4 regions of the Streptomyces marianii genome follow, and region 4 is predicted to be linked to each of the others. Evidence: riboswitches for the same ligand, from Rfam matches in the RefSeq annotation. Region 4 holds a riboswitch; each other region holds the start of a gene.
The links. A riboswitch is a leader RNA that binds a small molecule or an ion and turns the genes downstream of it on or off. The one in region 4 is predicted to bind cobalamin.

Region 1: another riboswitch for cobalamin. It lies ahead of FEF34_RS07445 ((2Fe-2S) ferredoxin domain-containing protein); the one in region 4 lies ahead of FEF34_RS27675 (prenyltransferase/squalene oxidase repeat-containing protein).
Region 2: another riboswitch for cobalamin. It lies ahead of FEF34_RS12570 (ribonucleoside-diphosphate reductase subunit alpha); the one in region 4 lies ahead of FEF34_RS27675 (prenyltransferase/squalene oxidase repeat-containing protein).
Region 3: another riboswitch for cobalamin. It lies ahead of FEF34_RS35795 (energy-coupling factor ABC transporter permease); the one in region 4 lies ahead of FEF34_RS27675 (prenyltransferase/squalene oxidase repeat-containing protein).

The regions. Positions count from the first base shown of each region.
Region 1 covers NZ_VAWE01000001.1:1,671,618-1,676,805, reverse strand. Annotated here, with positions in the region: gene FEF34_RS07460 (SulP family inorganic anion transporter) at 1-764, opposite strand, end outside; gene FEF34_RS07455 (carbonic anhydrase) at 872-1,474, opposite strand; gene FEF34_RS07450 (hypothetical protein) at 1,656-2,054, opposite strand; cobalamin riboswitch at 2,297-2,479, shown strand; gene FEF34_RS07445 ((2Fe-2S) ferredoxin domain-containing protein) at 2,524-2,913, shown strand; gene FEF34_RS07440 (Lrp/AsnC family transcriptional regulator) at 3,335-3,790, opposite strand; gene FEF34_RS07435 (asparaginase) at 4,006-5,025, shown strand.
Region 2 covers NZ_VAWE01000001.1:2,814,490-2,819,677, reverse strand. Annotated here, with positions in the region: gene FEF34_RS12570 (ribonucleoside-diphosphate reductase subunit alpha) at 1-1,981, opposite strand, end outside; cobalamin riboswitch at 2,108-2,248, opposite strand; gene FEF34_RS12565 (YbdD/YjiX family protein) at 2,458-2,664, opposite strand; gene FEF34_RS12560 (carbon starvation CstA family protein) at 2,675-4,864, opposite strand; gene FEF34_RS12555 (GntR family transcriptional regulator) at 5,090-5,188, opposite strand, start outside.
Region 3 covers NZ_VAWE01000001.1:7,930,996-7,936,183, forward strand. Annotated here, with positions in the region: gene FEF34_RS35775 (NADPH-dependent 2,4-dienoyl-CoA reductase) at 1-77, opposite strand, end outside; gene FEF34_RS35780 (energy-coupling factor ABC transporter ATP-binding protein) at 175-1,041, opposite strand; gene cbiQ (cobalt ECF transporter T component CbiQ) at 1,038-1,787, opposite strand; gene FEF34_RS35790 (energy-coupling factor ABC transporter substrate-binding protein) at 1,794-2,171, opposite strand; gene FEF34_RS35795 (energy-coupling factor ABC transporter permease) at 2,168-2,860, opposite strand; cobalamin riboswitch at 2,890-3,082, opposite strand; gene FEF34_RS35800 (PTS-dependent dihydroxyacetone kinase phosphotransferase subunit DhaM) at 3,127-3,531, opposite strand; gene dhaL (dihydroxyacetone kinase subunit DhaL) at 3,528-4,124, opposite strand; gene dhaK (dihydroxyacetone kinase subunit DhaK) at 4,215-5,188, opposite strand, start outside.
Region 4 covers NZ_VAWE01000001.1:6,080,434-6,085,621, reverse strand. Annotated here, with positions in the region: gene FEF34_RS27685 (aldehyde dehydrogenase) at 1-1,200, opposite strand, end outside; gene FEF34_RS27680 (MBL fold metallo-hydrolase) at 1,530-2,570, shown strand; cobalamin riboswitch at 2,843-2,979, shown strand; gene FEF34_RS27675 (prenyltransferase/squalene oxidase repeat-containing protein) at 3,093-4,352, shown strand; gene FEF34_RS27670 (SCO2322 family protein) at 4,352-5,041, shown strand.

The sequences.
Region 1 (5,188 bases), 4.4 Mb from region 4:
GAGGCGATCAGCGCGAACGCCACGACCGTGGCCGCGAGTCCTACGTCGGCGAGCCGCGTCGCGTCGGACAGGCCGGGCGGCTGGATCGCGTGCAGCAGCCCCGTGACCTCGACCCGTGCGATGGGCAGGTCGAACAGGGCGGTCAGAGCGGTGGCGACGCCCACCGCGACCAGCGCTCCCGGCACCACCCGCGCCCGTCCCGAGACCCGCGGCCACACGGCGATGAGCCGCGCCGTTCCCACGCCCACGGCGAGGGCCAGGAGTGCGTTCTGCGAGGTGACGGTGGCGAGGACGAGCCGCGGCAGACCCGCGAGGTCGGCCAGTCCGCCGCCCGGAGCCTTGGCGTCCGCCAGCGCGTAGAGCTGGCCGGCGATCAGGACCAGCCCGATACCGGCGAGCATGCCCTGGACGACGGCCAGGGAGATCGCGCGGAACCACCGGCCGAGCCGCAGGGCGCCGAGCACGAGTTGGATCAGCCCGGCGCCGAGCACGATCACGCCGAGGGCGGGCAGCCCGTAGTCGGACACCGCCGTGAAGACGAGGACGGTCAGTCCCGCGGCGGGGCCGCTGACCTGGAGGCTGCTGCCGGGCAGCAGCCCGGTGACCAGACCGCCGACGATGCCGGTGATGAGGCCGAGTTCGGCCGGGACGCCGGAGGCGACGGCCACGCCCACGCACAGCGGCAGGGCGACGAGGAAGACGACGAGGGAGGCGGTGACGTCGGCGCGGAGGGTGCGCCGTTGCTCTGCAGTGATCAGGGGCATGGCGTTCTTTCAGGAGGTGAGGAAGGAACGTCGTGGGCGTCCGGGCCGGTGCGGCGGGCACCGCGGTGCGCGGCCGCCGGCGCCGGCGGCCGGGGTGCCGGCCCGGATCACAGGGGCCGGAAGGTGCGGCCGTCCGCCGCGCAGGCGAGGACCTCGCCGGACTCGACCGTGTAGAACCAGGCATGCAGCCGCAGCCGGCCCGAGTCCAGCCGCCGGGCGACGCAGGGGTAGGTCCGCAGATGGCCGAGCTGGGTGAGGACGTGCCGCTGCACGGCGGGCGTCAGTTCCTCGCCCGTGGACGGCTCGGGCGCGTCGTGCCCGGTGCGGTGCCCCGCCCTGGTGAGCCAGCGCCGTACCAGCGGCATGCTCCGGACGTCCTGCTCCCGCAGCAGGCCCTGGACGGCGCCGCAGTGCGAGTGCCCGCACACGACGATGTCGGGCACTTCCAGGGCCTCCAGGGCGAACTCCAGGCTGCCCCCGACGGCGCAGGCCGCCCGCGGCTGCCAGGGCGGGACGATGTTCCCGGCGGTGCGTACCTCGAACACGTCGCCGGGCCGGGCGCCGGTGATCAGCGAAGGGACCACCCGGGAGTCGGAACAGGTGATGAACAGCGCCTGGGGCCGCTGCCCCCGCGCGAGCGCCGCGTAGGCGTCCTGCTGGCCCGCGATCCGCGCGGGGAACTGCCGGGCGTGCTCGATGAGTGACTGCATGGTCGTACCTCGGTCTCTTCGATGCGGAACGGGTCTGCCTCGTCGAAGAGGGGTGCGCCGCGGTGGCCCTGACGCCTCGTGACGAGGGCGTCGGCCGCACCGGACGTCCGTCCCGGGGCGCGCGGGGGCTGTGTCCCGGCGGCTCGGGGGGAGGGTCGGCGTCCGGTGGCGCACCTGCCGGTCAGCAGCGGAACGACTGCAGGGTGCTCAGGGTCGGCGCCGGTGCGGCGCCCGGGTTCCGGCTGTGTCTCGCGGTCCAGGCCGACGTACCGCGCGGGGGGCCCGTCGTCTCGTCCGGGGCGCCGCCGCCGTGGCCCGTGTTCCCGTAGCCGGGGCCGGCGGGGGCCTGGGCGCCGAGCGGGGTCAGCCGCGAGGGATGGTTGCGCGGGTCGTACTCGTCGTGGTGGAGCCCGGCGCCGTCGGCGCGGACGACCACGGCCGCGGTGTGGGGGTTCCTGTTCTCGGTCGAGACGACGGCCGCCTCGGCCCGGGGTGCGTCAGGGGTGGCGCACAGCGGAGTCACCACGTGCAGCAGCACCGCGCAGATCAGCAGAACGCCCGCTGACACACGTGAGATCACCGCCGGACTCCTTGGATGTCAGTGCTGCGCCGGGCCGAACATTACCGTTCCTTTGCCTCGTTTTCCGGTTGATTACCGCGTTTTTTGCAGTATGTGGTGTTGTCAGCCTGGTTCGCCCGGTGTTCGGGTGCCACCGGTGGGCGTCCGTTCGCGGTACGGCCGACGGCTCTCCGTGGTCCCGGCCGCGGGGCGTGACGGGTCGTCCGGGCCGCCGGATCCGGACGCGGCGTGGACACGGCACGGGATTCTGCGATGATGTCCGCCGTAAAAGGCGACGGCGGAACGAGGAAGCCGGTGTGAATCCGGCGCGGTCCCGCCACTGTGATCGGCGAGCGGACCCCGAACGGACCACTGCCCGGATGCGGGTGGGAAGGCCGGGGCGAGCGGTGACCCGAGAGCCAGGAGACTCACGCGGTCGCCTCCTCGAGCTGACTGGGGCGGATTTCCCCGGAGGGGAGTGCTTGTCGTCGTGCCCAGGGGACCAGTGGACACCGGCCCGGTGCCGTGCCGGGTCGTCGTGTGCCGGGACTGCTGCTGCGGCAGTCCCAAGGTGACCGGAGTCGACCACGCGCAGCAGACCGCGCGTCTCGCGGAACAGGCGCCGGTGCGGATCTCCGACTGCCTGGACGTGTGCGACCAGGCGAACGTCGTCGTCGTGCAGCCGTCGGCCGAGGGCCGGGCCGCGGGCGGGCGTCCGGTCTGGTTCGGACTGGTGAACGATCCGGCCGCGACCGAGGACGTGGCCGCGTGGGTACGCGCGGGCGGGCCGGGGCTCGCCGAGATGCCGGACATCCTCGGGCTGTACGCCTTCACCCCGCCACGGCGCGTCCGTTCCGGGCGGCTCCGTGACGCCGGCTGAGCCGGCGGGCCCCTCGCCTCACGAGCGCGCCCTGCGGACGTGCGACCGCGTCAGGCGGCGTACGCCCGCTTCCGACTGACGTCCCACCACTTCCGCCGACCGTAGCGACCGTTCCTCCGGAGCGGCGCCGGTAGCTCCTCCCCGGCGGTCCGGCGCGACCGCGCCCGGACCCGCCGGGGCCCGGCCGCCCTCCGGCTCCCTACCGCGGTGAGAGGACCCACTCCCATGATGGGCACACGCCCGAAGTTCCTGCTGTCCGCCCGTTGCGCACGGTCTGCCGGGGCTGCGCCCCACCACGGGGCGGGTGCTGCTGGACGGGGAGGACAGGGGAGGACATACGGCGGATGCCGGGCAGGCACCTGGCGCGCCGGCCGGCGGCCGTACTGCGTGCCGGGCCCGCCGGAACCCCGCGTGGACCGCCTCAGCCGTCCACCGGAAGTCCCCGGGCTTCCTTGATGCGCTTCATGATGATCTGGGAGTTGACCTCGGTGACGCCGGACAGCGCCGTCAGCTTCTCGATCCACAGCCGTTCGTAGGCGCGGAGATCGCTCACCGCGATCCGCAGCAGGCACCCCGGGCTGCCGAACAGGCGGTGCGCCTCGATGACGTCCGGGATGTCCTGCAGGGCCGACTCGAAGGACTCGACCACCTCGCGGTCGCGCGCCACCTCGATGGAGACCAGCACCTCGAACCCCCGGTCGACCGCATCGGGGTCGATCACCGCCCGGTAGCCCTGGATCACGCCGTCCTGCTCCAGCTGCCGTACGCGGCGCATGCAGGGCGACGGCGTGAGGCCGACGCGCTGCGCCAACTCCTGGTTGCTCAGCCGGCCGTCGTTCTGGAGCTCGCGCAAGATTGCCCTGTCGATCTCGTCCATGGCGCAATTATCCCCCACACTTCTCGGCCAGGCAGGGTTGAAGCAGCGATCAAATTGCGCCCTGTAACTCCTATGATTGCGTCGACTGCTCCGGCCACCCCCCGGAGCCAGCCATGGGGCGCTGCCCGGCCGGCGCCATGAGCGAGGCCGGGCCGCGTGCCCCGTCGGAACAGCCGCCCCACTGCGGCACGACGCCGCACGAAGGAGGACGCACCGTGGGACGCATGGTCGTCATCAGCACCGGAGGGACGATAGCCAGCCGCTGGCAGGGTTCCGGTTTCGCCGCCGACGCGAACGGGGGAGAGGTCATGGCCACCGCCCCGCTGCCGGAGGGCATCAGCGTCGAGGTCGTGGACCTCTTCAGTGTGAACAGCCCCCGGCTCACCACCCACCATCAGCTGACCCTCCTCCGCACGGTCCACGAGGTGCTCGCGGACCCCGGTGTCGACGGAATCGTCGTCACCCACGGCACCGACACGCTCGAGGAGTCCGCCTTCCTCGTGGACCTCCACCACGACGACCCGCGACCGGTGGTCTTCACCGGCGCGCAGCTCCCGCTCGGGGCGACGGACGGCGACGGTCCCGGCAATCTCCACGACGCCCTGCTGACCGCCGCGACGACCCGCGGTCTGGGCGTCGTGATCGCCTTCGACGGCAAGGTGCACCCGGCCCGCGGCACGGTCAAGACGCAGACCCTCGCCCCCGACGCCTTCGCCGACCCCTCCGGCACCCGCCTCGGCAACGTCGGTTTCGGCCGGGTGTCCGTACTGCGCCGGCCGGAGCGCCCCGCCGCGCTCGCGCTGCCCGCCGTCCCGGAGACGGCCCCCCGCGTCGACATGGTCATGCATCACTGCGACGCGGACGCCCTGCTGTTCGACGCCGCGCTGGACGCGGGGGCCCAGGGCGTCGTCCTGGTGGCCACCGGGGCCGGGAACGCGACCCCGGAGATCGCCGAGGCCGTCGCCGCCGCCACCTCCCGCGGCGTGCTCGTCGCCCTGACCACCCGGGTCCAGGCCGGCCCGGTCACCGAGATCTACACGCACGGCGGCGCCGTCGACCTGGTGGCCGCGGGCGCCGTGCCGACCGGCACGTTCCGTGCCGGGCAGGCCCGGATCGCCGTGCTGAGCGCGCTGCTCGCCACCGCGGACCCCCGGGAGCGGGAACGGGTGCTGCGCCATGCGCTCGGCGAACCGGCGGCCGCAGACGTCCGGCCCGCGGACCTGGCGCGGGTGTAGCACCCGCTCCCGACCTGGGTGCGGCCCCGCTCCCGCCCGCATCCCCGACCTGGGTGCGGCCCCGCTCCCGCCCGCATCCCGTCCCGGGTGTAGCACCCGCTCCCGCCCGCATCCCCGCCCCGCCCCTCCCTCGCCACCTCCCCTGCGTAGTCACCCGACACGA
Region 2 (5,188 bases), 3.3 Mb from region 4:
CGTCCCAGACGCCGAGCTTCTTCAGGTCGTCCACCAGATAGGAGTTCACCTGGAGGAACTCGCCCGACAACGTCTCGCGCTTGAAGAGGTTGGAGACCTGCGGCTCGATGCACTCGTACACACCCGCGATCGACGCGATCGTCGCCGTCGGCGCGATCGCGAGGAGGAGCGAGTTGCGCAGGCCGGTGGCGGCGACGCGCCCGCGCAGTGCGGCCCAGCGCTCCGGCCAGGCGAGCTCGGCGTCGTAGTGGTCGGGGTGCAGCACCCCGCGGGCGGTGCGGGTCCGCTCCCAGGCCGGGAGTGGCCCGTTGCGCTCCGCGAGGTCGCAGGACGCCTCGTAGGCGGCCAGCATGATCCGCTCCGCGATCCGCGTCGACAGGGCCTTCGCCTCGGCGGAGTCGAAGGGCATGCGCAGGCTGAAGAACACGTCCTGGAGGCCCATGGCGCCGAGGCCCACCGGGCGCCACTTGGCGTTGGAGCGGCCGGCCTGTTCGGTCGGGTAGAAGTTGATGTCGACCACCCGGTCGAGGAAGGTGACGGCGGTGCGGACGGTGTCGTCCAGCCGCTCCCAGTCGATCACGTCCTCGCCGTCGGCGGCGTCCCGCACCACGAACGCGCCGAGGTTGACCGAGCCGAGGTTGCACACGGCGGTCTCGCCGTCGTCCGTGACCTCGATGATCTCGGTGCAGAGGTTGGAGGAGTGGACGACGGTGCCGGGCTCCGCGGTCTGGTTGGCGGTGCGGTTGGAGGCGTCCTTGAAGGTCATCCAGCCGTTTCCGGTCTGGGCGAGGGTGCGCATCATGCGCCCGTAGAGCTCACGGGCGGGGATGGTGCGGCGGGCGAGCCCGGCGGCCTCCGCCCTGCGGTAGGCGGCGTCGAAGTCGTCGCCCCAGAGGTCCACGAGGTCGGGCACGTCCGCGGGGGAGAACAGCGACCACTCGGCGTCGGCGTTCACCCGGCGCATGAACTCGTCGGGGATCCAGTGCGCCAGGTTGAGGTTGTGCGTGCGGCGCGCCTCCTCGCCCGTGTTGTCGCGCAGCTCCAGGAACTCCTCGATGTCCGCGTGCCACGTCTCCAGGTAGACGCAGGCCGCGCCCTTGCGCCGGCCTCCCTGGTTGACGGCCGCCACCGACGAGTCCAGTGTGCGGAGGAAGGGCACGATGCCGTTGGAGTGCCCGTTGGTGCCGCGGATGAGCGAACCGCGGGAGCGGATGCGGGAGTACGACAGCCCGATGCCGCCGGCGTGCTTCGAGAGCCGTGCCACCTGGTGGTAGCGCTCATAGATGGAGTCCAGCTCGTCCAGCGGCGAGTCCAGCAGGTAGCAGGACGACATCTGGGGGTGCCGGGTGCCGGAGTTGAAGAGCGTGGGGGAGGACGGCAGGTAGTCGAGGCGGCTCATCAGCCCGTAGAGGGAGGCCACTTCGTCCAGCGCGCGCGGGGACTCGTCCTCGGCGAGACCGCAGGCGACGCGCAGCATGAAGTACTGCGGGGTCTCGATGACCTCGCGGGTGATGGGGTGCCGGAGCAGATAGCGGCTGTAGAGGGTGCGCAGGCCGAAGTACCCGAAGCGGTCGTCGGCGGCCGGGTCGACCAGCGAGTCGAGGCGCCGGGCGTGGGCCCGCACGAACGCGGCCGTGCGGTCCGCGATCAGTCCTTCGCGGCTTCCGACGGCGATGGAGGCGGAGAACGCGGTCGCCCCCTGCCCGGCCGCCTCCTCCGCGATGGTGAGGGTGAGCAGCCGGGCCGCGAGCCGGGAGTACGCCGGGTCCTCGGAGATCAGGCCGGCGGCCGCCTCCGTGGCCAGTTCGCGCAGTTCGGCCTCGTCCGAGCCCGCGTGCCGGCCCCGGAGGGCGGCGGCGGCGACCCGGCCGGGGTCGGCGTCGGGCAGGTCCGCGGTGAGCTCGGTCAGGGTCCGCAGGAGCGCGGTGCCTGGTCCGTCGGCGAGCTGCGCTGAAGCAGGATCGGGCGGCGCGATGGTCACGGGGTGCTCTCCCTCGCTCGGCTGAGGGCCGGCGGGGCAGGGGGCACGGACGCACACCCGGGCAGGGTGGACCGCGTCCACCGGCCTATTCCGCGAGGCCCGGACGTCTGGGCACCCGAGCCGGACGGTCCGGGCGCACCGTCGGCAGGTCCTCGGACTCACGGGCGTACGAGGACCTGGAACAGGCCCCGCGCACGCCGTCACACCGTTGCGGGACAGTTCCGGATTCCCACCGGATTCCCCTGCGGCGACAGCGAGCATGAGCATACATGTGGGGGCGGTGAGTTGCGGAACCCCCCACATGTTGTGTCGTGGCCCCGCTCGGGGCCCAGGGCACGCGTGGCGGGCGGGCACGGGTGGCCGGCCGGTCCGGGCGTCCGTGCGAAGCCGGGCCGAGGGCTCCACGGTCACGGCGACGGGCCTCCGCGTTCCCGGAGGGAACGCGGAGGCCCGTGTGCGTCCGCCGGCGGGGGCGTTCAGCAGCAGCGGAATCCCTTGCGGGGGTCCGACTCCCGCTCGTCCATGCGGCGGCGTTCGAACTCGCGGCGGGACATGACCTCCGCGTCGGGGTCGTGCGACCGTGCATGGGTCACGTAACGGTCGTACACCGACTCGCCCGAGACCTCGCGCACGTACCAGCGGACCCAGTCCACCGCCCGCCGTACTCCGCTCACCGCAGCCATGACTCCCACGCTACTCACGCCTTGCCGTGCCCGCAGCCTCGGCGCCCGCACCGACCGCCGCGAGCTCCGCCTTCTCCTCCTTGGTCGGGAACAGCCCGGCGGGCGCGACCAGTTTCGACTCGACGTACGGGACCTCGGCGAGCCGGACGGTCTCGGGCTCGCTGACCGCCTTGAAGCAGACCCGGCCGGCGTCGGCCAGGACCACCACGATGAGCAGGGCGAACAGTGCGCAGAGCACCCCGTCGACGGTCGAGTTGGTGACGATGGTGTGCATGTCGTCCATCGACTTCGCCGGAGCCAGCACCTCGCCGGAGTCGATGCCCGCCTGGTACTTGTCGCGCTGGGCGAAGAAGCCCACCTTCGGGTCGCCGGAGAAGATCTTCTGCCAGCTGGCGGTGAGGGTGACCGTGGCGTCCCAGGCGAGCGGGACGGCCGTGACCCACGCCCACTTGAGACGTCCGGACTTCACCAGCAGCGTGGTGCAGACGGCCAGGGCGACGGCCGCGAGGAGCTGGTTGGCGATGCCGAAGAGCGGGAAGAGCTGGTTGATTCCGCCGAGCGGGTCGTGCACGCCGACCCAGAGGAAGTAGCCCCAGCCGCCGACGACCACCGCGCTCGCGAACCAGACGCCCGGCTTCCAACTGACCTGCTTCATCGGCTTGTAGACGTTGCCCAGCGTGTCCTGGAGCATGAAGCGGCCCACCCGGGTGCCCGCGTCGACCGTGGTGAGGATGAACAGTGCCTCGAACATGATCGCGAAGTGGTACCAGAACGCCTTCAGTCCACCGCCGCCGATGACGGCGGAGAAGATCTCCGACATGCCGAGCGCGAAGGTCGGCGCGCCACCGGTGCGGGAGAGCAGGCTCGCCTCCTCGACGTCCTTCGCGGCCTGCGTCAACTGCTCGGGGGAGATGGTGAAGCCGAGGTTCGCGACCGCCTGGGAGGCGGAGTCCACCGTGGTACCGACGACCCCGGCGGGGGAGTTGATCGCGAAGTACAGTCCCGGGTCGAGGATGCAGGCGCAGATCATCGCCATCACCGCGACGAACGACTCGGTCAGCATCGCGCCGTAGCCGATCATCCGGATCTGGGTCTCCTTCTGGATCATCTTCGGGGTGGTGCCCGAGGAGACCAGGGAGTGGAAGCCGGAGAGGGCACCGCACGCGATGGTGATGAAGACGAACGGGAACAGCGAGCCGGCGAACACCGGTCCCTGGCCGTTGCCCGCGAACTCGGTGACGGCCGGCATCTTCAGCGTCGGCATCGCGATGACCACGCCCAGCGCGAGGAGCACGATGGTGCCCACCTTCATGAAGGTGGAGAGGTAGTCGCGCGGCGCCAGCAGCAGCCAGACCGGGAGTACGGAGGCCAGGAATCCGTAGATCACCATCCATACGACCAGGGTGCTCGGCTCCAGGGTGAAGAAGCCCGCCAGGGAGGAGTCGGCGACCCAGCCGCCCGCGATGATCGCGAGCAGCAGCAGAGCGACGCCGACGACCGAGACCTCGGTGACCCTGCCCGGCCGCAGCGTCCGCAGGTAGACGCCCATGAACAGGGCGATCGGGATCGTCATGCCGATGGAGAAGACACCCCACGGCGAGTGTGCCAGGGCGTTGACGATCACCAGCGCCAGCACCGCCAGCAGGATGATCATGATGGCGAAGACGGCGATCAGGGCCGCGACGCCGCCGAAGGGACCGATCTCGTCCCGCGCCATCTGGCCGAGCGAACGGCCGTCGCGGCGAGTGGAGAAGAACAGCGTGACCATGTCCTGGACGGCGCCGGCGAAGATCACGCCGACGATGATCCAGATCGTGCCCGGGAGGTAGCCCATCTGGGCGGCGAGGATCGGTCCGACCAGCGGTCCGGCTCCGGCGATTGCCGCGAAGTGGTGGCCGAAGAGCACCCGCCGGTCGGTCGGGTAGAAGTCGACACCGTTGTCAAGGCGTTCCGCGGGGGTGGCGCGGGTTCTGTCGGCCTTGAGGACGCGGTACTGGATGAAGCGCGCGTAGAACCGGTAGCCGATGGCGTACGACCCGAGCGCGGCCGCCAGCATCCAGACGGCGGAGACCTCCTCGCCCCGAGCGAGGGCGAGCACGCTCCAGCCGGCCGCGCCCACCAGTGCGACGAGGACCCAGACTGCGATGGACCGCGGAGTGGTTCTCCGCTGGGATGTGTTCGATGGTGCCGGCTCGGCCATGGTGTGGCTCCCGTCCCGTCGTGATCACCTGCAACGCGCAGGCAATCTAGGCGACCGTTCCGTCAGCGTCACCCCCGGCTCACGTATCGGTACGGCAACGACTGGTGCGGAGGCCCGGAGTGAGGACCCGTCGGAGCGCGCAGGCCGGGGCTGCCCACGGAGGGCGGCCCCGGCCCGCGGGGCGGACCGCCGGGGCTTCCGCCGGTGCCTGTGCGGGCGGGGCGCTCAGCCCGCCTCGGGCCGCTGCAGCCTGGCCACGAACTTGTAGCGGTCGCCGCGGTAGACCGAGCGTACCCACTCCACGGGCTCGCCGCCTGCGTCCAG
Region 3 (5,188 bases), 1.9 Mb from region 4:
ATGAGCACCCGGTTCGGGAGCGTGGTGAAACCGAGGTCGAGCGGGCTGAGCAGATGCGGGTACGGGGTGGGGGTCATCGGGGCGCCTCCTCGCGCAATGAGCGTCGCCCCCTTTTGTAGACGCCGGAGACCTCGTTATGCAACAAGTTGCACAACGAGGCCCGGGTGAGATGCGCTACGCCGGCACGGCCCAGCGGTCCAGTTCCTCCGGGGTCCGCGGGCCCGGACTGCCCGCATCCAGCAGTCCGTGGGCGCGCAGCACCTCCTCCGCGGCCATCGCCCACGGCAGGCGCAGCCGGGCCGAGTCCAGCAGCTCCCGGTCCGCCAGCAGCTCCGCGACCGGCCCCGTCCGCAGCCCGGCCGGGGACAGCACGGCGGCATCGTCCGCCCAGCGCAGCGCCAGGTCCACGTCGTGCGTGGCCATCACCACGGTCGTACCGCCCTCCCGCAGCCGCTCCAGCGCCGCCAGCAGCCGCTCCTGCCCGTGCGGATCGAGTCCCGCGGTCGGCTCGTCCAGGACCAGCACACGCGGTCGCATGGCGACCGCGCCCGCGATCGCGGCCCGCTTGCGCTGCCCGTACGACAGCAGATGCGTCGGGCGGTCCTCCAGTGCCGTGATGTCCAGGGCGTCCAGTGCCTCGGCGACCCGGGCCCGTACCTCCCGCTCCGGCAGCCCCAGGTTCATCGGCCCGAACGACACGTCCTGGCCCACCGACGCGGCGAACAGCTGGTCGTCCGGATCCTGCACGACCAGCTGCACCGTCGTCCGCAGCCGGTTCAGCCCGCCGCGGTCGTACACCACCGGCTCGCCGTGCAGCAGGAGCCGGCCCTCCGCGCAGTGCAGCCCGCCGCTGAGGAGCCGCATCAGGGTCGTCTTGCCGCTGCCGTTGCGGCCCAGCAGCGCCAGGGAGCGTCCTCCAGGCACGGCGAAGTCGACACCGCGCAGCACCGGCGGGCCGTCCGGGTAGGAGAATCCCGCGCCGGCCAGTTCCACCAGGGGCACCCCGGCCCCGGGTGCGCTCTCGTCCACGGACGTGCTCACAGTACGGACCTTTCCAATACGAGGGTGAGGGCGACGATCCCCGCGAGCAGCCCGGCGGTCGCCGCCAGGAAGCGGGCCGACACCGTCGCGGGCGGCACCAGGACCCGCAGCGTCCCGTCGTAGCCGCGCCCGGCGAGCCCGGTCTGCAGCCGCTGGGCCCGGTCGAAGGCCCGCACGAACGCGGTCGCGGCGAGCCCGGCGAGGGACCGCCAGGCCGCCGCCCGGGTCGTGTGCCCGAGCCGGGCCGCCTGGGCCTGCCGGACCCGGTGCACGGTGTCGAGCAGCAGAAAGCCGATCCGGTACATCACGAGGGCCACGTCCACGACGGGCCCGGGCACCCCGGCCCGGACCAGCCTCGGCAGCAGGTCCGACACCGGCGTGGTGAACGCGAACAGCAGCACCCCGAGCGAGGCGGCGGACGTCCGCAGCAGGAGCCGTACGGCGTGGGCGGGGCCGTCGGGCGCGAGCACCACGAATCCGTCCGGGCCGCCCACCGAGAACAGCAGCGGAATCGCACCCGTGACGCAGAACCCCAGCGGAATGCGCCACGCTCGCCACAGCTGCCGCGGCGCCACCCCGGCGGGCCCGAGCAGTACGGCCACGGCCGCCGCGGCGACCAGGACGGCACCCGGCCACGGCGGCAGTGAGACGGCGCAGACCGTCAGCCCTAGCCCGAGTGCCGCCTTCTCGCACGGATGACGGCGGCGCCAGCGGCTGCTGTGCGCCGCCGCGTCGATCGGCAGCATAGGCGGCTACGCGCCCGAGCCGACGGAACCGGCCGCACCGGCGGAGCCGCTGCCCGGCGCCCGCCCGTCCCCGGCGGCCGCCGCCCGCGCCTCACCCTGCCGGCGCCCCTTGCGCAGCCCGAAGTAGTACGCCAGGACACCGGCACCCAGAGCCGCCTGGAGGGCGAACAGCGCCGACTCGACCTCCCCGGAAGGGGGTTCGTACAGCGGCGCGAACCAGGGCTCGTAGTCCGGCGCGATCTCCGTGATGGCGGTCTCCGCCTCCCCGTCGGCGCCCGTGAAGGGTTCCTCCTTGTGGTCGCCCAGGCCGAGGGCGAGCGGCAGCGCCGCCAGCGCCGCCACGATCGCCAGCAGCAGCGTGTTGATCTTCGCGTTACGGCTCATCGGACCGCGGCCTCCTTCTCGGCCCCGCCCTGGAGGAGCACTCCGAGGCGGGTCAGCTCACCCTTGCTGGACTGCACGAGCAGCCGCATCACCAGCACGGTGAGCAGGCCCTCGCTGACGGCCAGCGGGATCTGGGTGAGCGCGAAGATGCCGCCGAACTTGGCCAGGGCGCCGACCACGCCGCTGCCCGGGTCGGGGAACGCCAGCGCCAGCTGCACGCTGGTGACGCAGTACGTGGACAGGTCCGCGACGAACGCGCCGAAGAACACGCCCACCATCAGCGGCACTCCGGACCGCCGCAGCAGCGCGTACACCGCGAACCCGGCCCACGGTCCGACGATCGCCATCGAGAACACGTTCGCACCGAGCGTGGTCAGTCCGCCGTGGGCCAGCAGCAGCGCCTGGAAGAGCAGGGTGATCGTGCCGAGCACGGCCATGATCGGTGGCCGGAACAGGATCGCGCCCAGCCCCGTGCCGGTCGGGTGCGAGCAACTGCCGGTCACGGACGGGATCTTGAGCGCCGACAGGACGAAAGTGAAGGCGCCCGACGCGCCGAGCAGCAGGGTGGACTCGGGATTCGCCCTGACCTCACGGGTGAGCGCCCGTACGCCGTGGATCACGAAGGGGGCGGACGCGACGCCCCAGGCGGCCGCGTGCACAGGGGGCAGATACCCCTCGGCTATATGCATGGTTGGGAGACCCTCTCCAGCACCTCGTGGATGGACAACGCGCCCTGGCCGGTCTCCTGGCTGACGGGTCCTGCCGCCCGGGCTCCGCCTTCCCGGACACCACGGTCTCCCGTGGCGGTCCAGTGGCTTCCTTGCGGAGAGAGCCGGACTTCCCGATCACAGTGGCGAGGGCCGCACCGGTACTCCACCGGTTTCCCGTTCACCAAGGCCCTGCGACATTAGTGCGTTGACCAGCTGCATCACAAGCCGCGCACGGATGCTCACGGTCACACCTTGCGGTAGTCGTACGCCTCCACGGCCGCCGCCTCCACCGCGTCCAGATCCGCACCGGCGGCCGCGGTGACCACCGCGGCCACGGCGCCCTCCACGAACGGCGCGTCCACCAGCCTGGTCCCCTCCGGAAGTTCGTCGCCCTCGGCCAGCAGCGCCTTGACCGTCAGCACGGCGCTGCCGATGTCGACCAGCACGGCCACCCCGGCGCCCCTGTCCACCTGGTGCGCGGCACGTGCCGTCAGCTCCGGACTGGTGCCGAGACCACCGTCCGCGACCCCGCCCGCCGCGGCGACCGGCACGGCGTCGCCCGCGCCGGCCAGCCTCCTGGCGAGGTCGGCGACCGACTCCGCGACCTGCGCGCTGTGCGAGACGAGGACGATCCCGACCGGGCCGGTCATCGCGCGGCCTCCTCGAGGGCCCCGACCAGCAGGGCGGAGGACGTCGCCCCCGGATCCTGGTGCCCGATGCTGCGCTCGCCCAGATAGCTCGCCCGGCCCTTGCGGGCCAGCATCGGCACGGTCGCCGCCGCGCCCTCGTCGGCGGCCTCCCGCGCGGCCGCGAAGGACTCGTCCAGCGCCGCGGCCGCGGGCTCCAGTGCGTCCAGCATCGTCTTGTCCCCGGCCTTCGCGCCGCCGAGCTGCGCCACCGCCGCGATCCCCGCGCGCAGCGCCTCGGCGAGCTGCGCCCGCGACACCTCGGCCTCTTCACCGAGCGCCTTGCCGGCCCGCCGCAGCAGCGTCCCGTACAGCGGCCCCGACGCCCCGCCGACCGTCGAGATCAACTGCCGCCCGGTCAGCATCAGTACGGCACCGGGGGTGTCCGGCGCGTCCTTCTCCAGCGCCGCCCTCACCGCCGTGAAACCCCGCTGCAGATTGGTTCCGTGGTCGGCGTCCCCGATCGCGGCGTCGAGCTCGGTCAGCCGGCCCGCCTCGCGGTCCACCGCATCGGCCAGGGCGTTCATCCAGCGGAGGAAGAAATCCGCGTCGAGCACAGCGTCTCCTTCTCGTGGCGCACCGGCTTCCCCGCGCGCGTCGTCGCGGCCCGCGGGCGCGAAGCCGCCGTCGGCCGGGCCGGGCATGGCTCAGCGGCCCCAGCGCAGCGCGGGCGTCTCCACGGGGGCGTCCCACAGCCGCAGGATCTCCTCGTCCGCCTCGCACAGCGTCACCGAGCAGCCGGCCATGTCGAGCGAGGTGACGTAGTTGCCGACCAGGGTCCGGGCCACCGGCACTCCGCGCTCGGCGAGCACCCGGTGGACCTCCGCGTTGAACCCGTACAGCTCCAGCAGTGGTGTCGCGCCCATGCCGTTGACCAGCGCCAGCACCGGACTGGACGGCTGCAGATCCTCCAGGACCGCGTTCACCGCGAAGTCCGCGATCTCCCGCGACGTCATCATCGGCCGCCTCTCCCGGCCGGGCTCGCCGTGGATGCCGATCCCCAACTCCAGCTCACCGGACGGCAGATCGAACGTCGGGGTGCCCTTGGCCGGGGTCGTGACGGCGCTGAGCGCGACACCGAAGCTGCGCGACCCCTCGTTGACCCGGCGGGCGACGGCCTCGACCCGCTCCAGCGGTGCACCCTCCTCCGCCGCGGCGCCCGCGATCTTCTCCACGAAGAGCGTCGCGCCCGTACCGCGTCGGCCCGCCGTGTAGAGGCTGTCCTGCACGGCCACGTCGTCGTTGACGAGCACCTTGGCCACCTGGACGCCCTCGTCCTCGGCGAGTTCCTGCGCCATGTCGAAGTTCAGCACGTCGCCGGTGTAGTTCTTCACCACGAAGAGCACACCCGCCCCGCTGTCCACCGCCGCCGCGGCGCGGGCCATCTGGTCCGGCACCGGCGACGTGAAGACCTCGCCGGGGCACGCCGCCGAGAGCATCCCTGCCCCCACGAACCCGCCGTGCAGGGGCTCGTGTCCCGACCCGCCGCCGGACACCAGGCCCACCTTGCCCGCGACCGGAGCGTCCCCCCGCACCACGACCCTGTTCTCCACGTCGACGTTCAGCCCGGGGTGCGCCGCGGCCAGACCGCGCAGGCCGTCGGCCACGACCGTCTCGGGGA
Region 4 (5,188 bases):
CTCGTCGCCGTACGGCAGCAGGCAGACGACGGGTCCGAAGATCTCCTCGCGGGCGATCCGCATGGCGTTGTCGACGCCGCCGAAGAGGGTCGGCTCGACGTACCAGCCGCGGTCGAGGCCGGCCGGGCGGCCGCCACCGGCGAGGACCTTGGCGCCCTCCTCCTGGCCGAGCGCGATGTAGCCGAGCGACCTCTGCTGCTGGCGGCTGGCGACGAGCGGACCGACCTGGGTCGCCGGGTCCAGCGGGTCGCCGGTCACCAGGGCCCCGGCCGCCGCGGCGAAGGCGTCGGCGAACTCGTCGTAGCGGGGGCGCGGGACGAGGATGCGCGTCTGGGCCACACACGCCTGGCCGTTGTTCATCCAGGCCGCCGGGACGATTCCCTGGACGGCCGTCTCCAGGTCCGCGTCCGGCAGGATCACCGCGGCGGACTTGCCGCCGAGTTCGAGGGTGACGCGGGTGAGGTTGCGGGCGGCGACCTCCATCACGCGCCGGCCGGCAGGGACCGAGCCGGTGAAGGAGACCTTGTCGACGCCGGGATGCCCGACGAGGTACTCGCTGACCTCGCGGTCGGCGGGGAGGATCGACAGCACGCCCTCGGGCAGGCCGGCCTCGCGGACGATGTCGGCCAGGATGTAGGCGTCCAGCGGGGTCTCGGGCGAGGGCTTCAGGACCACACCGCAGCCGGATAGCAGGGCGGGCGCGAGCTTGGCCGCGGCGACGAACTGCGGGACGTTCCAGGGGACCACGGCGGCGACCACGCCGACCGGTTCACGCAGGACGAGGAGGGGGCCGAGGACTCCGCCGCGCCGCTCCTCGTAGGTGAAGCCGCGGGCGACGGTGATGGCCGCGTCCCAGACCATCATGGCGCCGAGCGCCTGGGCCAGGACGCTCCAGGAGTACGGCGATCCGTTCTGGGAGCTGATGGAGCGGGCGATCTCCTCGTGCCGTGCGGCGATCGCGTCCTTGATCCTGCCGACGACCTCGATGCGCTCCTCGAGCGGCGTCCTCGGCCAGGGCCCGCGGTCGAAGGCGGCACGGGCGGCCGCGACCGCCCGGTCCACGTCGGCCCGCGAGGCGTGCGGGACGCGTCCGATGACCTGCTCGGTGTGCGGCGAGACCACCTCGATGGTGTCCGCGCCGAGGGGATCGACCAACTCCCCGCCGATGAAGAGTTTCCCGTGCTCCACCAGTTCGGACATGACGACTGCCTCCCGCGGCCCCGGCTCTCCGAGCGCTCCATTTTTCTGACGGCATTTCAGATTGGCCAACCGCCTGAACAGATACCAGTTCCCGCCGGAGGAGTCCACGGCCGGAACCCGCTCCAGGGAAGCAGGGGCGCGTGTGCGGACCGGCGCTCCAGGGAAGCAGCGACGCGGGCGTGAACCGGCGCTCCCGGGAAGCAGAGGCGCGGGCGCGGACCGGCGCTCCCGGCCCCGCACCACCGCCGAGCCCTTTGCAATGAAGTCGACTTGGGCGACCATTGGAACGGGTTCTCGTTCTTGGGCCCGGCCGGGAGGATGGGGAGCCGATGACGCGGGTGACGGAGCACGGCGGCGGTGTCTGGTCCCTCAAGGTCCCCATCCCGGACAACCCCCTGGGCCACACGCTGGTCCACGTCCTGGACACCGGCCGCGGGCCCGTCCTCGTCGACACCGGATGGGACGACCCCGCGTCCTGGACGGCGCTCTCGGACGGCCTCGCCGAACTGGGCCTCGCGGTGGCCGACGTCCACGGCGTGCTCGTCACCCACCACCACCCGGACCACCACGGGCTGTCCGGCAGGGTGCGCGAGGCGTCCGGCGCGTGGATCGCGATGCACGCGGCCGACATCGCCGTCGTCCGCCGCACCCGGGAGGCCCGGCCCGGGGCCTGGCTCGACTACCTGGCCGGGAAGCTCACCGCCGTCGGCGCGCCGGAGGAGCACCTCGCCCCGCTGCTCGCGGCCCGCGAGCGCGGCCGGATGCGAGCCCTCCCCGGGCTGCGGGTGGCCCTGCCCGACCGCGAGATCGCACCCGGCGAGCTGCTGGACCTCGCCGGGCGGAGGCTGCGGGCGATCTGGACTCCCGGTCACACGCCCGGCCATGTGTGCCTGCACCTGGAGGAGGAGCATCCGGCGAACCTCCCCGGCCGCGGCCGCCTCTTCTCCGGCGACCATCTGCTCCCCGGCATCAGCCCGCACATCGGCCTGTACGAGGACCCCGACGACTCCGCGGTCACCGACCCCCTCGGCGACTACCTGGACTCGCTGGAACGCGTCGGCCGCCTCGGCGCCGCCGAGGTGCTCCCGGCGCACCAGCACGCCTTCACCGACGCCCCGGCACGGGTCCGGGAGCTCCTCGCCCACCACGAGGAGCGGCTGACCGGGCTGCTGTCCCTCCTCGCCGCACCGCTGACCCCCTGGCAGCTGGCGGAGCGCATGGAGTGGAACCGGCCGTGGGACGAGATCCCCTACGGCTCCCGCACCATCGCCGTCTCGGAGGCCGAGGCCCATCTGCGCCGCCTGGTGAAACTGGGCCGGGTGGAGGCGGTGCCGGGCAGCGCCCCGGTGGCGTACACCGCGGTCGGCTGAGCCGGAGTGCGAGGGCTGCGTGAGCACGGCTCGGGTCGAGGCCCGCCCGAGCCGGACCCTCGACCGCCGGGCCGCGCCGACACCCGAGCCGGACCCGTCACGCCGGCCACCCCCGGCCCCGCCCGAGCCGGACCCTCGACCACCCGGCCCCGCCGACACCCGAGCCGGACCCTCGCACAAGCCACCCGGCCCCGCCGAGATCAGCGCGAGGCCCGGTGGGCGGGGCCGCCGAGGGCCTCCTGCCCTACCCGGCCGACCGTCCCGAGGGGCGGGGATTACGGGCCGGTAGAGTGTGCGAGTCGTCATCACACCCGTACGGGGGGAAGCCGGTGCGAATCCGGCACTGACCCGCAGCCGTGAGCCGCCGTCGCAGGCGGCGAGTCGGAATGCCCCGTACCGGCCGTGACCGGCTCGTGCCATCGGGACCGGCCCGCTGGCAGGCACCGTCGAGGAATACGGGGCCGGAGCCTGGTACCCCAGCGTGCCTGTGCCCGGCTCCCCGCAGGAGAGGCCCAGCCCGCCATGTCCGTTCGCCGCAGCGCAGCAGCGCTCGCCGCCGCTTCCGCCGTGTTCTGCGTGGCCGCTGCTCCGGCAGCGACGGCCGCCCCCACCCCCTCCCCCTCGGCCGCGCTCCCGGCCGGGCTCTACGGCACGAAGGACCCGACCTACGACGGGGTGTGGCGGCAGTCGCTGGCCCTGCTCGCCCAGGACGTCGCCAAGACCGTGCCCGCAGAGCAGGCCGTCGGGTGGCTCACCGGGCAGCAGTGCGAGAACGGCGGCTTCGCCTCCTACCGTGCGGACGCGTCCAGGCCGTGCGACGCGAAGACGATGCTGGACACCAACGCCACCGCGGCGGCGGTACAGGCCCTGCGTGCCCTCGGCGGCCACGGGGACGCCGTGAACAAGGGCCTCGAGTGGCTGAAGTCCGTGCAGAACGAGGACGGCGGCTGGAGCTACAACCCCGGCATGCCGTCCGACGCGAACTCCACGTCCGTCGTGATCGGCGCCTTCGCCGCGGCCAAGGCGCGGCCCGGCGAGGTGAAGTCGAAGAGCGGCAAGAGCCCGTTCGACGCGCTGGTCACGTTCGCCGTGCCGTGTGCGGACAAGGCCGGCGGCGGTGCGTTCGCCTACCAGCCGGACAAGGCCGGAAAGCTCCTCGCCAACGGCGACGCCACCGCGGCCGCCGTACTCGCCGGGCTGGGCCGCGGCCTGGTCGTCTCCGGCCCGGAGCCGGACGGCGGCCGCGCCGCCTGCGCCTCCCCGGCGAAGGCCACCCCGGAGCAGTCGGCCCGCAACGGCGCCGCGTACCTGGCCGCGGCACTGGCGAAGTCCGGCCATCTGGACTCGCCGCCGATGCCGGGCGCCGCCGACCCGGCCCCGCTCCCGGACTTCGGCAACACCGCGGACGCGGTCCTCGCGCTCTCGGCCGCCGGGCACGGCGACAAGGCGGACAGGGCGGTCCAGTGGCTGGGGAAGAACTCCGCCGCGTGGGCGAAGGAAGGCGGCCCGGCGGCGTACGCGCAGCTGATCCTCGCCGCGCACGCCCACGGCGACGACCCGCGGGACTTCGGCGGCGCCGACCTCGTACGGCAGCTCAACGCGACCGGTCCCGCGCCGGCCTCCACCACCGAGCCGCCGGCTCCGCGGACGAAGAGCGACGCGGGCGAGGAGCACAAGGGCGGTGACAGTGCCGGGATCTGGTGGATCGTCGGCGCCGGCCTGGCGGCCGGTGCCGGCATAGGCATCCTGATCAGCGGCCGCCGGAAGAGCAAGCAGCAGTGATGCGCAGGCGACTGACCGCGCTCCTCCTCGCGCTCGGCGCCGTGCTCGCGGTGCCGGGCGTGGCGGGGCAGGCGCAGGCGCAGGCGGCGGGCTACCGGTACTGGTCGTTCTGGCAGTCCGGCGGTACCGCCTGGGTCTACGCCACGCAGGGACCGGCCACGGCGCGGCCGGCCGACGGCTCGGTGGACGGATACCGCTTCTCCGTCAGCGCGGACTCGCAGGACTCGGCGAAGCCGCGTACCGCCCCCTCCTTCTCGCAGTTGTGCGCGGACACGCCGGCGAAGCCCGGCACCAAGCGGGTCGGGGTCGTGATCGACTTCGGTACCGAGGCGGACGCGCCGTCCGGTGAGAAGCCCCCGTCCCCGTCGGCGTCCGGCTGCGCCGCGGTCCCCTCGGACGCCACCAGCGCGGAGGCCCTGGCGGCGGTGGCCAAGCCGCTCCGCTACAACTCGGACGCGCTGCTGTGCGCGATCTCCGGTTACCCGAGGACGGGCTGCGGCGAGCAGGTCTCGGCCGGGGATCCGGCACCCGCGGAGTCCGGCGCCTCCGCCCCGCCGGCCGGGAAGCCCTCCGGGGCGGTCGGCGGCGAGGCGGCCGGCGGGGGCCCCACTCTGGGGCTCTTCGCGGGCATCGCGGCCGTGCTCGCGCTGGGCGGGGCGGCGTTCTGGCAGTCCCGCCGCCGCGGATGACCCGGACGCCCGTGCCCGCGCAGGCGGACGACCCCGCGAAGCCGCACGGACGGCGGCGTCCCGTCCGGCTGCTGGGCGGTGTCCACGCCCGCCCCGGCGACCGGGAGCCGGGCGCGGACAGGGGCTCCGGAAGCGGTCCGGTCGACG